DNA from 2 places in the Streptomyces sp. NPDC000075 genome. Region 2 is predicted to be linked to the other one. Evidence: predicted binding sites of a transcription regulator. Region 2 holds the regulator's gene; the other holds the start of a gene.
The links. The regulator HspR, encoded in region 2, represses chaperone genes until heat shock. The targets are predictions, from matches to a motif close to TTGAGNNNNNNNNNCTCAA.
Positions count from the first base shown of each region.

Region 1: a site for HspR is predicted at 8,652-8,670, ahead of lon (endopeptidase La). Genes of this name have one in related genera too.

Region 1 covers NZ_JBEPFL010000020.1:20,126-30,361, reverse strand. Annotated here, with positions in the region: gene ABT403_RS22865 (GTP-binding protein) at 1-406, opposite strand, end outside; gene ABT403_RS22860 (DUF742 domain-containing protein) at 387-770, opposite strand; gene ABT403_RS22855 (roadblock/LC7 domain-containing protein) at 767-1,243, opposite strand; gene ABT403_RS22850 (sensor histidine kinase) at 1,240-4,413, opposite strand; gene ABT403_RS22845 (protein phosphatase 2C domain-containing protein) at 4,829-5,602, shown strand; gene ABT403_RS22840 (MarR family winged helix-turn-helix transcriptional regulator) at 5,633-6,073, opposite strand; gene lon (endopeptidase La) at 6,233-8,629, opposite strand; gene ABT403_RS22830 (RidA family protein) at 8,755-9,153, shown strand; gene ABT403_RS22825 (DUF4097 family beta strand repeat-containing protein) at 9,160-9,906, opposite strand; gene ABT403_RS22820 (sulfurtransferase) at 10,011-10,236, opposite strand, start outside.
Region 2 covers NZ_JBEPFL010000047.1:490-7,844, reverse strand. Annotated here, with positions in the region: gene clpB (ATP-dependent chaperone ClpB) at 1-2,412, opposite strand, end outside; gene ABT403_RS35220 (pyridoxamine 5'-phosphate oxidase family protein) at 2,526-2,945, shown strand; gene ABT403_RS35215 (Rieske (2Fe-2S) protein) at 3,132-3,446, opposite strand; gene ABT403_RS35210 (helix-turn-helix transcriptional regulator) at 3,780-4,826, shown strand; gene ABT403_RS35205 (heat shock protein transcriptional repressor HspR) at 4,998-5,462, opposite strand; gene dnaJ (molecular chaperone DnaJ) at 5,464-6,639, opposite strand; gene grpE (nucleotide exchange factor GrpE) at 6,679-7,335, opposite strand; partial or broken gene ABT403_RS35190 (Hsp70 family protein) at 7,335-7,355, opposite strand, start outside.

The DNA.
Region 1 (10,236 bases), on a different contig from region 2:
CGATGGCGCCGCGCACCAGGTCGTCCCACATGAACCAGAACCGCTCCTGGCCCGGCGTCCCGTACACGTACAGCACGAGGTCGTCGGCGAGGGTGATGCGGCCGAAGTCCATCGCGACGGTGGTCGTGTTCTTGTCCGGGGTCCCGGTCAGGTCGTCGGTCGGGACGCTGGCCTGGGTCATCACCGCCTCGGTGCGCAGCGGGGTGATCTCGGAGACGGAGGACACGAAGGTGGTCTTGCCGACTCCGAACCCGCCCGCGACCAGCACCTTGACGGCGACGGGAGCCCGCGAGCGGTCGTACTGCCACGGCTGGACGGGCTCGTCGTCCAGCGGGAGCGCGGTGTCCGGACCGGTGACGGTGCCGGGGACCACGTCGGTGACGGCTTCAGAGACGGCGAAGGCCATCGAGCACCCTTTCCAGCAGCGCGCGGTCGGGGCGGCCGGTGCCGTGCCCGGAGCCGTAGACGCGGATCCGGCCCTGGTCGGCGAGGTCGCTGACCAGGACCCGGACGACGCCGAGCGGCAGCTTCAGCAGCGCGGATATCTCGGCGATGGTCCGCATCCGCCGGCACACCTCGACGATGGCCCGCATCTCGGGCATCCGGTCGGGCGTTTTGGCCGGTCCGGAGTCCAGGGTGGCGACGAACGTCTCCACGAGCAGCACCTGGGTGAAGCGGGTGCGGCCGCCCGTGAGGGAGTACGGGCGGACGCGGGCGGGGCGGCGGTCGGCTCCGCGTATCGGCAGCCGGTCGGAGGCCGGACTCCTCACGGGGTGTTCTCCATCGACTGGCGCAGCTCACTGCGGACTTCGGGGGTCAGGACGTGGCCGGCGCGGCCGACGAACAGGGCCATGTGGTAGGCGACGACGCCCATGTCGCAGTCGGGCGTGGCGTGCACGCCCAGCAGGGAGCCGTCGCTGATGGACATGACGAAGACGGAGCCGTTCTCCATCGCCACCATGGTCTGCTTGACCGAGCCGAACTCCATCAGGGCGGCCGCGCCGGTGGTGAGGCTGCCGAGTCCGGACACGATGGTGGCGAGGTCGGCCGAGGCGCCGCGGGGGCCCTTGGGCCGGTCCGCCCTGCCCGATTCCGGTGCCGCCTCGGAGGAGAGCAGCAGCAGCCCGTCGGAGGACACGACGGCCACGGAGTTGACCCCGGGCACCTCCTCCACCAGGTCTGTCAGCAGCCACTGCAGGTTACGGGCCTGGCTGCTCAGTCCGTAGGTGCTGGGCGCGGTCATGTGCGTGCCTCCTGTGCGGTGTCCCCCTGGTCGGTGTGTCCCCGCCCGTGGGCCTCCTGAGCCCCCGGGCCCCCCGGCGTCTGCCGCTGGTCCTGTGCGATTTCGGCGGCGGCGACCCGGCGCCCGTCCTGGGCGCCCTGGTAGAAGCCGCCGAGCCGGCGGCGCAGTTCGTCGGCGTCGACCCGGCGCGGCTCGGGGCGGGCCGCGGCGGGGCGTCCGGCGCCGCCGCCGGGGGCGGCCACGGCGCGCGGGGTGCGCTTGGGGAGGCCCTTGGCGGTGACGGCCTCGGTGCCGGGCTCGGGGTGGCTGCCCTGGCGGGGGACGAAGCCGTCCTCCGCGTCGGGCGCCCGGCGGTGTCCGCCCTGGTCGGCGTCGGTCCGTTCGCGGCGCGGCAGTCCCGCCTTGCGTACGGGGCCACCGGGCGCGGTGCCCGGCTCCCCGGCGGCGTCCGCCTGGGCGGGGTCGGCCTCGGTGAAGGCGTCCGCGTCGGCGTCGGGCACGACCCGGGCGAGGAGTTCCTCGGCGGGCGTCTCGGCGGCCGGGGCGGCGGCGGTGAAGACCTGGTCGGCCGGGGGCGGCGGGGCGTCGTCGAAGGCGCCGGCCGAGGGGACGGCGCGCGCGGGCCGCTCCTCGCGGGCACCCCGGTCCGCGTCCTCGTCCGCGTCCGTGTGCGCGGGCCGCTTGGTGAAGGCTCCGGCCCCGAAGGCCTCTGCCACCAGATCGGCGGCCGCGAAGTCCTCGGCGTCGTCGAAGTCGTCGGCGTCGTCGAAGTCCTCAGCGTCGTCGGCCTCTATGCCGGTGTGCCCGGACTCCGGTCCTTCGGCCTCGGCGGTCTCGAACGCGGCCGTCTCGGCCTCGGCCGTCTCGAACGCGGCGGCCTCGGACCCCGCGCTCCCGGACCCGGCGTCGGCCCCAGGCAGGGCGGCCCCGGCCTCACCGGCACCCGCCGGCCCGGAACCGGCCTCCTCCGCCGTCTCCGCGTCGTCCGGCGTCTCCGCCTCGTCCGCCGTCTCCGCCTCGAACGCCTCCGCCAGCGTGACCACCTTGGCGGTCTCCTCGGGCGCCGGGGCGTCCGTCACGGGCGGGCGCAGCCGGGGCGGGAGGGTGTGCTCGTTGGCCTCGGCGATCACGCCGGGCAGCTGGTACGCGGGCGCGCCGGCGGAGCCCAGGCTGTGGACCGGGGAGAACGGCGGGGCGTCGGGCAGCAGTGCGGCCGGGATGACCACGACGGCTTCCGTGCCGCCGTGGGCGGCGGTGCGCAGCTCGGCGGTGACGCCGTGGCGCGCGGCGAGGCGGCCGGCGACGTACAGGCCGAGGCCCAGGCCGTGCTCGGCCTCGGGCTCCTCGTCGTAGGCCTCGGGGGTGGAGAGGCGGGAGTTGAGGGAGTCGAGCCGGTCCCCGGTGACGCCGATGCCCTCGTCGACGACGGACAGCACCACGTCGCCGGCGTCGGTGATCAGGCCGGAGACCTTCACCTTGGCTTCCGGCGGCGAGAAGGTGGTGGCGTTCTCCAGGAGCTCGGCTACCACGTGCGAGATGTCGTCGGCGGCGTGCCCGGCGACCTGCGTGTAGGAGGGCAGGGTGGTCAGGTCGACGCGCTCGTAGCGCTCGATCTCGCTGACGGCGGCGCGCATGACGTCGACCAGCGGCACCGGCAGGCTCTGCCCGTGGCCGTGTTCCTGTCCGGCGAGGACCAGGAGGTTCTCGTTGTGGCGGCGCATGACCGTGGCGAGGTGGTCGAGCTTGAAGAGGGTGGCGAGCCGGTCGGGGTCGCCTTCCTTGGACTCCAGCTCCTCGATGACCGCGAGCTGGCGCTCGACGAGGCCGAGGGTGCGCAGGGAGAGGGAGACCGAGGTGGTGGACATGATGCGGCGGTGCTCTTCGAGCCCGGCGCGCAGCTCCGCGAGTTCCCCTTCCAGGGACTTGCGGGTGGTGGCGAGCTCCTGTTCCCGGGCTTCGCGGCTGGCGGCGAGGGCCTCGTTGCGGCCGATGAGCCGGGTCCGGTCGGCGTCGAGTCCGGCGACCTTGGTGTGGAGGGCGACGGTCTGTTCGCGGACGGCGTTGAGGTGGCGGACGACCTCGGCGAACTCGTCGTTGCGGCCGGTGAAGCGCACCGGTTCCTGGGCGCCCTCGGGGGTCGCGAGCCGTTCGGCGCCGCGGCGCAGGACGGACAGGGGCCGGGTGAGGGAGCGGGCGACCGCGGTGGAGAAGCCGATGACGAAGAGGAAGAGGACGCCGAGTCCGGCGACCATCAGCTCCAGCCGGGTCACGTCGTCGTCGCGCTGGGCGGTGAGGGCGGTGGCCCGCTGGCCGGCGAGGGTGGCTTCGACGGAGCGCATGCGGTCGAGGCGGGCGGTCAGCGCGGCGGCGAGGGCGCCCGGGTCGGTGGCCTTGCGTTCGGCGGCGGTCAGGGCGGGCCGCTCGGTGAGCCGCTTGAGCTGGTCCTCGGCGGTCTTGACCTCGGGGCCGGTGACGGTGGCGGCGAGGGTCTGGCGCACGTCGGGGCGCGCGGCCCGGTTGAAGTCGTCGAGGGCGGCCTGTTCGCGGACGCGGGAGCGCTGCGCGGCGGCGCTGAGCTCGTCGGCGACGGCGTTGTTCGGGGCCTGTTCGGCGCGGGGGACGGCCAGTGCGGCGAGCAGCAGCCCGCGGGTGGCGGAGGCCTGGTCCACGGCCTGGCTCAGGGGGGCCATGGGGCGGGTGACGGCGAGGGCGGCCTCGGCGCGCGGCGGGGTGAGCTCGGCGAGCCGGTCGCCGGGCGCGAGGAGTTCGGTGAGGACGCCGGCGTAGGCCTGCTGGGCGGCCACGGCGCTGCCCTTGCCGTCGACGGCCTCGGCGCGGGCGGCCTTGATGTGGCCGAGGGCGCGGGCGAGGTCGGCGTCGGCCTCCGGGCGGAGTTCGGCGAGCTGCCGGTCGGTGCGCGCGGTGCGCTCGTCGACGGGGGCCTTGGCGTTGCCGGGGCGGCCCTTGGCCACGTACTCGACGACGGCGTCGCGCTCGTCGCCGACGAGGTGGACGAGGGTGAGGGCGTGCTGTGTCTGCTCGGCGAGGGTGACGAGTCGCTGGGAGTCGTCCAGTTCCCTGGTGGCGGAGACCACGGCGGGGGTGCCGGCCGCGAGGACGGTGAGTCCGGCGACTGCTACTCCGACCACCAGCCTGCTGCGGACGCGCACGCGTCGTCCTGCGTTGGCGGGTCCGTCGGCGCTGGCGGTGCCGTTCTTCCGAGACCGCTTCTTCTGCACCGGTGCTCGCAATCCTGTACGTGAGGTCGTGCTCGTCTACTCGTGTGGCCGAGGTAACGGCCGGTCAACAAGTAAACGCCCCCTGCCCCCTCGTACCGCCTCAGACCTTCGCAGTGTGTTGGGAGGAGAGCCGCACATCGCCCACCCGGCCACTCGAAGGAGTGAACATCACGGAGGAGTGGCCGACCAACTCGGGCACGGCGTGCCAGAGGCCGCCCGTGGACGGGCGGTTGAAGGTCGAGGCGGGCTTTGGCAATATGCCCGCCCACATTTACCGGCGGTACCCGTTCCGGCATTGGTACGGACCTGACCGGCGCCACAGGGCTCCGGTGGGCAGAATGTCCGCATGCGCATCGACCTGGCTTCAGCTCCCGGAAGTGCCGAACGCCCCAACGAGGACTGGGTATCGGCGTCGACACCTGCGGCGGGAGGGGGCGTTGTGGTGGTCCTGGACGGGGTCACTCCGCCCCGCGGGGACGACGGCTGCGCGCACGGAGTGCCCTGGTTCGCCACCCGTCTGGGTGGCCGATTGACCGAACTGTCCGGATCGCGGCGGGACATGCCGCTCGACCGGATCCTGGCCCGGGCCATCGAGGACACCGCCGACGCACACCGAGGCACCTGTGACCTTTCTCACGTGCGCACTCCGCAGGCGACGGTGGTGATCGCCCGCTGGGACGCGGCGGGCGTGGAGCACCTCGTCCTCTCGGACTCCGTGCTCCTGCTGCGGGCTCCCGGTGGCGGGGTCACGGCGGTCCTCGACGACCGGCTGGACCGGATCCCCCGGGAGGTGCGCGGCTCGGTGGCGGCCACGGACGCCCTGCGCAACGCCGAGGGCGGCTTCTTCACCGCCGCCGCGGACCCGTCGGTCGCGGCCCGGGCGGTCACCGGGCACACCCCGCGCGAGCGGGTGGGGGCGCTGGCCGCGCTGACGGACGGGGCGAGCCGGTGGACGGACACGTTCGGGCAGGGCGACTGGGCGGCCTGCCTGGACGTGCTGCGGGACGAGGGGCCTCGGGGGCTGATCGGGCGGGTCCGGGCCATCGAGGCCGACCCGCTGCGCCCGCCGGCGCGGTACAAGCGCCACGACGACGCCTCGGCGGTGTACGCGGAGCTGTGAGCCCGCGCCTTCCCCGGCGGCCCGGCGGTCCTACTCCTCGCCGGAGTTCAGCTGTCTGAGCAGCCGGGCCAGCTCGGCCACCTCGCCGCGGTCCCAGTCGGCGAGCTTGCGCATGTACTGCTCGCGCCGGGCACCGCGCACCCGCAGGAAGCGGTCCCGGCCCTCGTCCGTGAGGCCGACGAGGAAGGCGCGGCCGTCGGCCGGGTCCGGCTCGCGGGCGACCAGGCCCAGGAGCTCCAGGGCGCGCAGCTGGCGGCTCATGGTGGCCTTGCCGACGCCGAAGTAGGCGGCCAGCTCGGTGGCCCGCTGGCGGCCGGCGGCCTCCAGCCGGACGAGCAGCCCGTACGCGGCGGGCTCCAGCTCCGGGTGCAGGGCGCGGGCCATCTCGCCCGAGGAGGCCCGGGCGCGCCGCAGGAAGACGGACAGCTCCCGCTCCAGCGCGAGGAACTCCTGGTCTTCACTGCCGTGCACGTGCCGCTCCCATCCCTGGTGGGGTGCGAGCCTGGCACCCCGGTACGGGTCCAGTATTTCGCAGGTGGTGCGCCGCGGGCCCGGGACCCCGCCTGGGGGTCCCCCCGGACGGAGTCTGGGGGAGGGGGTTCCGGGCCTGCGGCGGCGCGGCGCCGCCGGTCAGGCGGCCTTGGTGAAGGAGACCACCGCCGGGGCGAGGGCCAGCTCCAGCACCTGGCGCACATCGGTCACCGGGTGCACCTCCAGCCCCTCCAGCACCTCGGCGGGGACGTCGTCCAGGTCGGCCTCGTTGCGCTTCGGGATGATCACCGTCGTGAGCCCGGCCCGGTGCGCGGCGAGCAGCTTCTGCTTGACCCCGCCGATGGGCAGCACCCGTCCGGTCAGCGAGACCTCGCCGGTCATGGCCACGTCCGTGCGGACCTGGCGGCCGGAGAGCAGGGAGGCCAGCGCGGTGGTCATGGTGATGCCCGCGCTCGGCCCGTCCTTGGGGACGGCGCCCGCCGGGAAGTGGATGTGCACGCCCCGGTCCTTCAGGTCGGCGACGGGAAGCTCCAGCTCGGCGCCGTGCGAGCGCAGGAAGCTGAGGGCGATCTGCGCCGACTCCTTCATCACGTCGCCCAGCTGCCCGGTCAGGGTCAGCCCGGCGGCGCCCGTCTCCGGGTCGGCCAGGGAGGCCTCGACGAAGAGCACGTCCCCGCCGGCACCGGTCACGGCGAGGCCGGTGGCCACGCCCGGGACCGCCGTGCGCCGCTCCGCCGGGTCCTGGGCGGACTCCGGCACGTGGTGCGGGCGGCCGATCAGGCCGCGCAGCTCGCCGGCGCCGATGGTGAACGGGAACTCCCGCTCGCCCAGCTCGTGCTGCGAGGCCACCTTGCGCAGCAGCCGCGCGATGGACCGCTCCAGGGTGCGCACGCCCGCCTCGCGGGTGTACTCCCCGGCGAGCTTGCGCAGCGCCTCCTCCTCCAGGACCACTTCCTCGGCGGTCAGCCCGGCGCGCTCCAGCTGGCGGGGCAGCAGGTGGTCACGGGCGATGACGACCTTCTCGTCCTCGGTGTAGCCGTCGAGGCGGACCAGCTCCATCCGGTCGGCCAGGGCCTCGGGGATGGCCTCCAGGACGTTCGCCGTGGCCAGGAAGACCACGTCGCTGAGGTCGAGCTCCACCTCCAGGTAGTGGTCGCGGAAGGTGTGGTTCTGGGCCGGGTCCAGCACCTCCAGCAGGGCCGCCGCGGGGTCGCCGCGGAAGTCGGAGCCGACCTTGTCGATCTCGTCGAGGAGGACGACCGGGTTCATCGACCCGGCCTCCTTGATCGCCCGGACGATGCGGCCCGGCAGGGCGCCGACGTAGGTCCTGCGGTGGCCGCGGATCTCGGCCTCGTCGCGTACGCCGCCGAGGGCCACGCGGACGAACTTGCGGCCCATGGCGTGGGCCACGGACTCCCCGAGCGAGGTCTTGCCGACGCCGGGGGGCCCGACCAGCGCGAGCACGGCACCGCCGCGCCGCCCGCCGATGACGCCCATACCGCGCTCGCCGCGCCGCTTGCGCACCGCGAGGTACTCGGTGATGCGGTCCTTCACGTCGTTCAGCCCGGCGTGCTCGGCGTCGAGCACGGCCCGCGCGCCCTGGATGTCGTACCGGTCCTCGCTGCGCTCGTTCCAGGGCAGCTCCAGCACGGTGTCCAGCCAGGTGCGGATCCAGGAGCCCTCGGGGCTCTGGTCGCTGGAGCGCTCCAGCTTGTCGACCTCCTTGAGCGCGGCCTCGCGGACCTTCTCGGGCAGGTCGGCGGCCTCGACGCGGGCCCGGTAGTCGTCGGACTCCTCGCCCTCCTTCTCCCCGCCGAGCTCGCGCAGCTCCTTGCGGACGGCCTCCAGCTGGCGGCGCAGCAGGAACTCGCGCTGCTGCTTCTCGACGCCGTCCTGGACGTCCTTGGCGATGGACTCGGCCACGTCCTGCTCGGCGAGGTGGTCGCTGAGCGCCTTGACGGCGAGCCGCAGGCGGGCGACCGGGTCGACGGTCTCCAGCAGTTCGACCTTCTGCGCCACGGTCAGGAACGGCGAGTACCCGGAGTTGTCGGCGAGCGCCGACACCCCCTCGATCTGCTGCACCCGGTCCACGACCTGCCAGGCGCCGCGCTTCTTGAGCCAGCTGGTGGCGAGTGCCTTGTACTCCTTGACGAGCTCGGCGACCGCCCCGGGCAGCGGGTCGGGCACCTGCTCCTCCACGGTCTCCCCCTCGACCCAGAGCGCCGCCCCGGGCCCGGTGGTCCCGGCGCCGATCCGGACGCGGCCGCGCCCGCGGATCAGCGCCCCGGGATCGCCGTCGGAGAGCCGCCCGACCTGTTCGACGGTCCCCAGCACACCGATCCCGGCGTACTTCCCGTCGACCCGCGGCACGAGCAGCACCCGGGGCTTCCCGCTGCCGCGCGCCGCCTGCGCGGCCTCGACGGCGGCGCGCACCTCGGCGTCGGACAGGTCCAGCGGGACGACCATCCCGGGCAGCACGACCTCGTCGTCGAGCGGCAGCACGGGCAGGGTGAGCGTTACGGACGTCGAAGCCATGATCTTCCCTCCGGCAGTGAAGTTGAGCTATGCCGACTCAATGCTTCTGCGCCCGGCAATGTTCCCCAACTCGCGTTCGCCCGGGGCGAACACCTCCGAGGCCCTCCGCGTAGCACCATGAGCCCATGGCAGACATACGACGGACCGTCAGCTCGGGCTCGCCCCTGGAACCCCGGATCGGCTTCTCCCGCGCGGTGCGCATCGGACGGCACGTGGCCGTCGCGGGCACGGCGCCGATCGGGGACGACGGCTCCACCGTGGGCCCGGGCGACGTGTACGCCCAGACGGTCCGCTGCCTGGACATCGCCGGTCGGGCCCTGGAGGAGGCGGGCGCCTCGCTCGGACACGCCGTGCGGACCCGGATCATGCTGACGGACATCACCCGTTGGGAGGAGGCCGCACGGGCCCACGGCGAACGCTTCGCCGGCATCCGCCCGGCGGCCACCTTCGTGGAGGTCTCGCGCTTCATCGACCCGGCCTGGCTGGTCGAGATCGAGGTCGACGCGATCCTGGACGAGGAGTGACGGGCCCTACGACGCCCCGACGGTGATGTCGCCGGTGCTGGTGCGGACCGTGATGACCGACCGGGCGCCGGGGCTGTCGTTCAGGGAGATCCGCCGGGTCCCGGCGGACGTGTCGGTGGACACCCGGTACGGGCCCTGGGGGGCCTTCAGCCCGACGTCGCCGGAGCTGGTGGTGACGGACACGGAGGCCGGGGGCTTCGCGAACTCCGCCCCCACCTCCCCGGAGCTCGCCCGGAACTCGGCCTCGGCCCCTTCCAGCCCGGTGGCGGTGATCCGCCCCGAGCTGGTGCGCACCTTCACCGGCCCGGTGATCGCCTCGGCCCGGACGTCTCCGGAGGACGAGGTCAAGTCGGCCCCGGCGACCCCCCTGACCGTGATGTCACCGCTGCTGCCCTCGACCCGCACCCGCGCCGCCGCGGGCACCTCCAGGCGGTAGTCGATCCAGCAGTCGTCCTCACAGCCGTCGCTGAAGGTCAGCACCCCGCCCGAGACCCGCTGCCCGGGCGTGGGCACGGCGGCGCCCCGGTAGTGGACGACCCGGCGGACGGCGACCCCGGGGCCGGAGCCCGGGACCACCTCGACGTCGCCGCTGCGGACGTCCTTCAGCTCGACCGCCGTCACCGCCTCGGAGACGGTGGCGTCGGCGTCGGCGGTCTGCACGGGGCCCACCCCCGTCAGGGCGCAGCCGGACAGCAGGAGAGCGGCCCCGAGGGCCGTGACGGCGAGGCGGGTTGACGTGGTGTGAGGTGCCATACCCACAAGCCTGCCCAGCCCGGCCCCGGAGCGCGCGGGTGCGGGCATCCCGATCCGGGGTGGTGCTAACCCCACCCCGGCCCGCCCGCCGGCCTCCCCGCGCCTCAGCTCCCGGCCACCACGGGCCACTCCGAGGGCATCCCCCACTCGCTCCACGAGCCGTCGTACACGGCGGTCTCCCCGTACCCGGCCAGGGTCGCGCCCAGCGCCAGCACGCAAGCCGTGACACCGGAGCCGCAGCTGAAGTAGAGCCGCTCCCTCTCCCCGGCCAACGCCTCGAAGGCGGCCCGGAGTTCCCCGGCCGGACGCATCAGCCCCCCGGGCCCCTGG
Region 2 (7,355 bases):
CTCGGGCGTGACGTCCAGGGCCAGGCGGCGGTCGGCGAGGCGCTTCGCCAGGCGGGCGATCTGGAGCTCGGCGATGTGCGCCAGCTCGTCCCGGGTGAGGGCCGAGAAGACGACGAGGTCGTCCAGGCGGTTGAGGAACTCCGGCTTGAAGCTCGCCCGGACCACCTCCAGGACGCGTTCCTTCTTGTCCTCGGGCGTGGCGACCGGGTCCACGAGGAACTGGCTGCCCAGGTTCGAGGTCAGGATCAGGATGGTGTTGCGGAAGTCGACGGTGCGGCCCTGGCCGTCGGTGAGGCGGCCGTCGTCGAGCACCTGGAGGAGGATGTCGAAGACCTCCGGGTGGGCCTTCTCGACCTCGTCCAGCAGCACCACGCTGTACGGGCGGCGGCGGACGGCCTCGGTGAGCTGGCCGCCCTCCTCGTAGCCCACGTAGCCGGGCGGGGCGCCGACGAGCCGGGCCACGCTGTGCTTCTCGGAGTACTCCGACATGTCGATGCGAACCATGGCCCGCTCGTCGTCGAAGAGGAAGTCCGCGAGGGCCTTGGCCAGCTCGGTCTTGCCGACGCCCGTGGGGCCCAGGAAGAGGAACGAGCCGGTCGGCCGGTCCGGGTCGGCGATGCCGGCCCGGGTGCGGCGCACGGCGTCGGCGACGGCCCGTACGGCCTCGGTCTGGCCGATCAGGCGGCGCCCCAGCTCCTCCTCCATGCGCAGGAGCTTCTGGGTCTCCCCCTCCAGGAGGCGGCCGGCCGGGATGCCGGTCCAGGCGCCGACCACGTCCGCGATGTCGTCCGGGCCGACCTCGTCCTTGACCATGCTGTCCTTGACCGGGCCTGCCTTGGCCTCCGCCTCCTCCTCCGTGGCCTCGGCCAGCTCGTGCTCCAGCGCGGGGATCTCCCCGTAGAGCAGCTTGGAGGCGGAGTCGAAGTCCCCGTCGCGCTGGGCGCGCTCGGCCTGGCCGCGCAGGTCGTCCAGGCGCTCCTTGAGCTCGCCGACCCGGTTGAGGGACTGCTTCTCCTTCTCCCAGCGGGCGGTGAGGCCGCGCAGCTCCTCCTCCTTGTCGGCGAGGTCCTTGCGCAGCTTGTCCAGGCGCTCGATCGAGGCCGGGTCGGACTCGTTCCGCAGCGCCAGCTCCTCCATGCGCAGCCGGTCGACGGAGCGCTGGAGCTCGTCGATCTCCAGCGGGGAGGAGTCGATCTCCATGCGCAGCCGGGAGGCGGCCTCGTCGACGAGGTCGATGGCCTTGTCGGGGAGGAAGCGGGAGGTGATGTACCGGTCGGAGAGGGTGGCGGCGGCGACGAGGGCGCTGTCGTTGATGACGACCTTGTGGTGGGCCTCGTAGCGGCCCTTGAGGCCGCGCAGGATGGCGATGGTGTCCTCGACGGTGGGCTCGGCGACCAGCACCTGCTGGAAGCGGCGCTCCAGCGCCGGGTCCTTCTCGATGCGCTCGCGGTACTCGTCGAGGGTGGTGGCGCCGACCATCCGCAGCTCGCCGCGGGCCAGCATGGGCTTGAGCATGTTGCCCGCGTCCATGGCGGAGTCCCCGCCGGCGCCGGCGCCGACGACGGTGTGCAGCTCGTCGATGAAGGTGATGATCTGGCCCTCGCTCGACTTGATCTCGGCGAGGACGGTCTTGAGGCGCTCCTCGAACTCGCCCCGGTACTTCGCGCCGGCGACCATCGCGCCGAGGTCGAGGGAGACGAGCCGCTTGTTCTTCAGGGACTCGGGGACGTCGCCCTTGACGATGCGCTGGGCGAGGCCCTCGACGACGGCGGTCTTGCCGACGCCGGGCTCGCCGATGAGCACCGGGTTGTTCTTCGTGCGGCGCGAGAGGACCTGGACGACGCGCCGGATCTCGTGGTCGCGGCCGATGACGGGGTCGAGCTTGCCCTCGCGGGCGGCGGCCGTGAAGTCGGTGCCGAACTTCTCCAGGGCCTTGTACCGGCCCTCGGGGTCGGGGGTGGTCACCCGCCGTCCTCCTCGTGCGTTCTCGAAGGCGGCCAGCAGCTTCTTCGCGGTCGCGCCCTGGTCGGAAAGGACCTCACCGGCCCGGCCGCCCTTGGCGGCGACGGCGATGAGGAGGTGTTCGGTGGAGAGGTAGTCGTCGCCGAGGGCCTTCGCCCGGGAGTCGGCCTCGGCGAGCACGGCGAGCAAGTCGCGGCTGGGCTGCGGCGGCGCGACCGTGGAGCCGGTGACGCTGGGCAGGGCGGCGAGCAGCCGCTCCGCGCCGGCGCGGACGGCGGCCTGGTCGGCCTCGGTCGCGGCGAGCAGGTCGGTGATGTTCTCGTTGTCCTCGCCGGCGAGCAGGGCCAGCAGCAGGTGCGCGGGGGTCAGGTCGGCGTGGCCGTCCTTGACGGCCCTGCTGGTGGCCGCGTTCAGCGCGTCACGGCTCTTGTTGGTCAGCTCGGCGTCCACTCTCGGTTCTCCTCTCCGGCGGGGCGGGTGCGTAACTCTGACAGGTTCAGCGTCTGCAAAGTTGAGTCTATTCCACTCAAGGCCGGTTTCGGTGCGCACCTATGCTTCGGACCATGCCTGTTTCGAAGCCGGTCCACGACGTACTCAACCCGACGCCCGCATACCTCGCCTTCTGGCGGGAGCGGCACGTCTGCACCCTGACCACCCCCCGGCCCGACGGCACCCCGCACGTGGTCCCGGTGGGCGTGACCTACGACCCGGAGGCCGGGATCGCACGGGTGATCAGCAGCAAGCACAGCAAGAAGGTGCGCAACGTGCTGGAGGCGCCGGACGGCGCCGCGCGCGTGGCGGTGTGCCAGATGGAGGGCCGGCGCTGGGCCACCCTGGAGGGGCGCGCGGTGGTCCGTACGGACGAGGCCTCGGTCGCCGACGCGGTACGCCGCTACGCGGAGCGGTACGGGCGCACGCCCTCGCCGAACCCGGACCGGGTGGTCCTGGAGATCGTCCTCGACCGGGCCATGGGGCGCGCCTGAGGAAAAACGGCCGGATTCGAGCGGTCCTCAAGCGGCCCGCTAGCGGTTCTCAGCGAATCCCCGGCGGGATGTCCGGTTCGGGCACTGGACGCGGACAGCACAACGGCGCCATCGTGGTCAGGTCCACGATGGCGCCGTTGTGTGGGGGTAGCACCTGGAGCGATCTGCAACGACGGGGGAATCGCCTCAGGCACTGCGGGGGGTGGCGGTGGTGATATCGGGTTCGAAGAGCTGGTGATCACGCTGATCGAGGTTGACGAAGACCATGCCGTACCGCACTTCACAGCGGACGGGCTGCGGTGCGCCCCGGGGGCGGCGCAGGCAGCGGTAGGCACGGACGTCCTCGTCCTCCTCGCGCACGATGACGATCGGCTGGCCGAACAGGGTGACCATCAGCGAGTCGCCGGCGTAGGGGATCGCCGTCGCGAGGTCGATGAACTGCCAGCCGGAGCGGTACGCCGATGCCATCTCTCGCCGGAAGTCGCGGTCGTCGGGGGTCATCAGGCTGCCTTCGCAGGCATGGTGTCCCAGCCGAGATCGGTACCGAGGGCTTCGGTACGCGAGCTGGGGGCCACGTCCCAGCCGAGGTCGGGCTTACCGGCCGGACCGGAGGCCGCGAGAGCAGCCGGTCCCGCGCTTCCCGCGCCCCCGCCGACGGCGGCGGCCGTCCCGAAGACCGCAACGGCGGAGAAAACAACGGCAAGCGCCGAGCGAAGCATTCTCTTATACATGGTCGGCTTCGTCCTCACTTGATGGAATCCTCTCCCCCGCACTGTCAGACGATGGCTCATTCAGGCACGTCAGTGCCACAGGGACGATGCATCATGTTCTTACATGTTCAGGACCCTGGGGGGTGGAGATTTGGTAAGAAGCGAGACAAACCCGACACATCGCCACCCCGTCACGGAGATGTGCGCCGAGGGAGCGCGTGTGTACGCCGCGGCCCTGAGCACCGGCCGCATCGCCCGCGGCGAGGTCAGGAACGCCCCCTGCCTGCTCGAATTCGCCCTCCTGCGACCCGACCCGGATGACGCCAACCAGCTCCGCGCGGTTCCCCCGTCCGTCGCGCTCGCCCAGCGGCTCCATCCCCTCGAACGGGAGATCCAGGACCGCAGGCGCACCGCCGTCGAACTGACCGACGCGTTCGAGCCGTTCCTCACCATCAGCGCCCAGAGCCCCGCCAACACCCACGCCATCACGGTGCTGGAGGGATTCGACCAGATCAACGCGGCCCTCGACCTGGCCACCGCCGAGTGCCACACCGAGGCCCTGACCGTCCAGCCGGGCGGCGGCAGGTCCTCGTTCATCCTCTCCGAGGCCCTGGAACGCGCCCAGCCGCTGATCGACCGCGGGGTCAGCATCCGCACGCTCTACCAGCACACCGTGAGGCACAGTCAGGGCACTCTCGCCTACGTGGACCGGGTGTCCACGGGCAAGGTGGAGATCCGCACGCTGGAAGAGCTCATAGAGCGTCTCATGATCTTCGACCGTACGGTGGCCTTCATCCCGGCGAGCGATGACCGGAAAGTGGCCCTCGAACTGCGCCACCCGGGGCTGATCGACTATCTGATCCGGGTCTTCGAACAGCTGTGGCGCCGGGCCGTCCCCCTCACCGACGAGGTCACGTACACCCACAGCCCCGACGGCATATCGGGCGTCCAGCGCTCCATCGCCCAGCTCCTCATCGAGGGGCACGTCGACGAGGCGATCGCCCGCCGCCTCGGGATGAACGTACGCACCTGCCGCGCCCACATCGCGAAGCTGGCCAACGCCCTCGGCAGCGGCAGCAGGGCGCAGCTGGGCTATCTCATCGCCCAGTCCGGCATCCTGCACAGCGAGGGCGACGCGGAGGCCGCCACGGGCTTCCAGGGGGCCCGCTGAGGGGCTCACGGCGCCCCGCCGAGGCGTTCCGGGGGTCATCCCCGGGGAATATGCCGAAGGCCCCGTCCAGGACCCCGTGAGGGGCCCGGACGGGGCCTTCGTACGCTCTGCCGACCGCGCCGGCGGTCCGGCCGTCGGCGCGGGCCTTCAGCCGGGCCGCCGGCCGGGCCGTCAGTCCATCGGGCGCTTGGGGCGCCAGACGACCAGGGCACTGCCCGGCTGCGGCGGCTGGTACGGGACCAGGTCGCGGCGGTACGAGGCGTGCACCGCGGCCTCGCGGGCCTGGAGCGCGGCGGCCGCCCCGTCCACGGCGGCGGACAGTTCGGCGACGCGCTGCTGGAGCGCGGCCACCTGGTTCTCCAGTTCGATGATCCGCTTGATGCCCGCCAGGTTGATGCCCTCGTCCTGGGACAGCTGCTGCACCGTGCGCAGCAGCTCGATGTCCCGGGCCGAGTAGCGCCGGCCGCGCCCGGCCGTGCGGTCCGGGGAGACCAGGCCGAGGCGGTCGTACTGGCGGAGGGTCTGCGGATGGAGTCCCGAGAGCTGGGCGGCCACCGAGATCACGTAGACCGGGGTCTCGTCGGTCAACTGGTAAGCCCCGTCACCGAAGCGGGACTGTCGTCGGCGGCCTTCCATGTCAAGCTCCCTTCGCGGACTCGAACAGCAGGGCGCGCGGGTCCTCGTCCCCGGTGGCGTCCCGGTACATCTCCAGGGCCTCGCGGGCCTTGTCGGACAGTTCCGCCGGTACCGCGACCTCCACCGTGACCAGCAGGTCGCCCCGGGTGCCGTCCTTGCGGACCGCGCCCTTGCCGCGGGCCCGCATCGTACGGCCCGTCGGGGTGCCCGGGGGCAGCTTCAGCGTCACCGCCGGGCCGCCCAGGGTGGGGACCTTGATGTCGGCGCCCAGGGCCGCCTCGGCGATCGTGACGGGCACGGTCACCGTGAGGTTGTCGCCCTTGCGGCCGAACACCGGGTGCGTCCCGACGTGCACGACGACGTAGAGGTCGCCCGCCGGGCCGCCGCGCTCGCCCGGGGCGCCCTTGCCGCGCAGCCGGATCCGCTGGCCGTCGGAGACGCCCGCCGGGATCCGGACCTGCATGGTCCGGGAGGACTTGGCGCGACCGCTGCCCTTGCAGACCTCGCAGGGGTTCTCCGCGATCAGGCCGCGGCCCTTGCAGTCCGCGCAGGGGTCGGTCAGCGAGAAGCCGCCGCCGCTGCCCCGGGAGACCTGTCCGGTGCCGACGCAGGTCGGGCACACGCGGGGCGTGCCGTTCTTGTCGCCGGTGCCCGAACAGGCCTTGCAGGGGGCCTGCGAGGACATCCGCAGCGGGACGGTCGCCCCGTCCACGGCCTCGGTGAAGGAGAGCGTGACCTCGGACTCGATGTCCTGGCCTCGGCGCGGCTGGGTGCGGGTGCCCGCACCGGCGCCGGCGCCTCGGTTGAACAGGCCGCCGAAGACGTCGCCGAGACCGCCGCCGAAGCCGCCCTGGCCGGCGCCCTGGGCGCCCCCGAAGAGGTCGCCCAGGTCGAAGTTGAACGAGCCGCCCCCGCCCGGACCGGGGCGGAAGCCCCCGTTGCCGAACAGGGCGCGCGCCTCGTCGTACTCCTTGCGCTTCTTGGCGTCGCCGAGGACGTCGTTCGCCTCGGAGATCTCCTTGAAGCGCGCCTCGGCCGAGGCGTCGCCCTTGTTGGCGTCCGGGTGGAACTCGCGGGCGAGCTTCCGGTACGCCTTCTTGATCTCGGCCTCGGTGGCGTCCTTCGGGACACCGAGGACCTTGTAGTAGTCCTTCTCGACGAAGTCCTTCGTGCTCATCCCCGGTGACCCTCCTCTCGGATACCTACATGGTGTGCGTCAGCCCTTGTCGGGGGCATCCGTGTCCTTGTCGGACGGCGTGTCGCCGTCGGCGGACTCGGACTTCGCGGCGGGGGCCGCGCCCGGCTGGGGCTCGGCCACCGCGACCCGCGCGGGGCGGATCGTACGCTCGCCGATCCGGTACCCCGGCTGCAGGATCGCCACGCAGGTCGTCTCGGTGACGTCCGGCGCGTACGAGTGCATCAGGGCCTCGTGGATCGTCGGGTCGAAGGGCTCGCCCTCCTTGCCGAACTGCTGCAGCCCCATCTTGGCGGCGGCCGTCTCCAGCGACTCGGCCACCGACTTGAAGCCGCCGACCACCTCGCCGTGCTCCCGGGCCCGGCCGATGTCGTCCAGGGTCGGGAGGAGCTCCGACAGCAGGTTCGCGACCGCGATCTCCTTGACGGCGACCCGGTCCCGCTCCACGCGGCGGCGGTAGTTCTGGTACTCGGCCTGGAGCCGCTGGAGGTCCGCGGTGCGCTCGCCGAGCGCGGTACGGGCCTGGTCGAGCTGCGCCAGAAGCGCTACGTCCTGAGCTGCGTCCCCGGCCGGGGCCGCCTCCTTCTCCTTGGAGGAGTCGGCGGCCTTCGGCTCGGCGTCGTCCGCGCCGGTGGGGACTTCGGGCTTCTCGTCGAAGCCCGGGGTCTCCTCCGACATCAGACCTGGCCGCCCTTCGG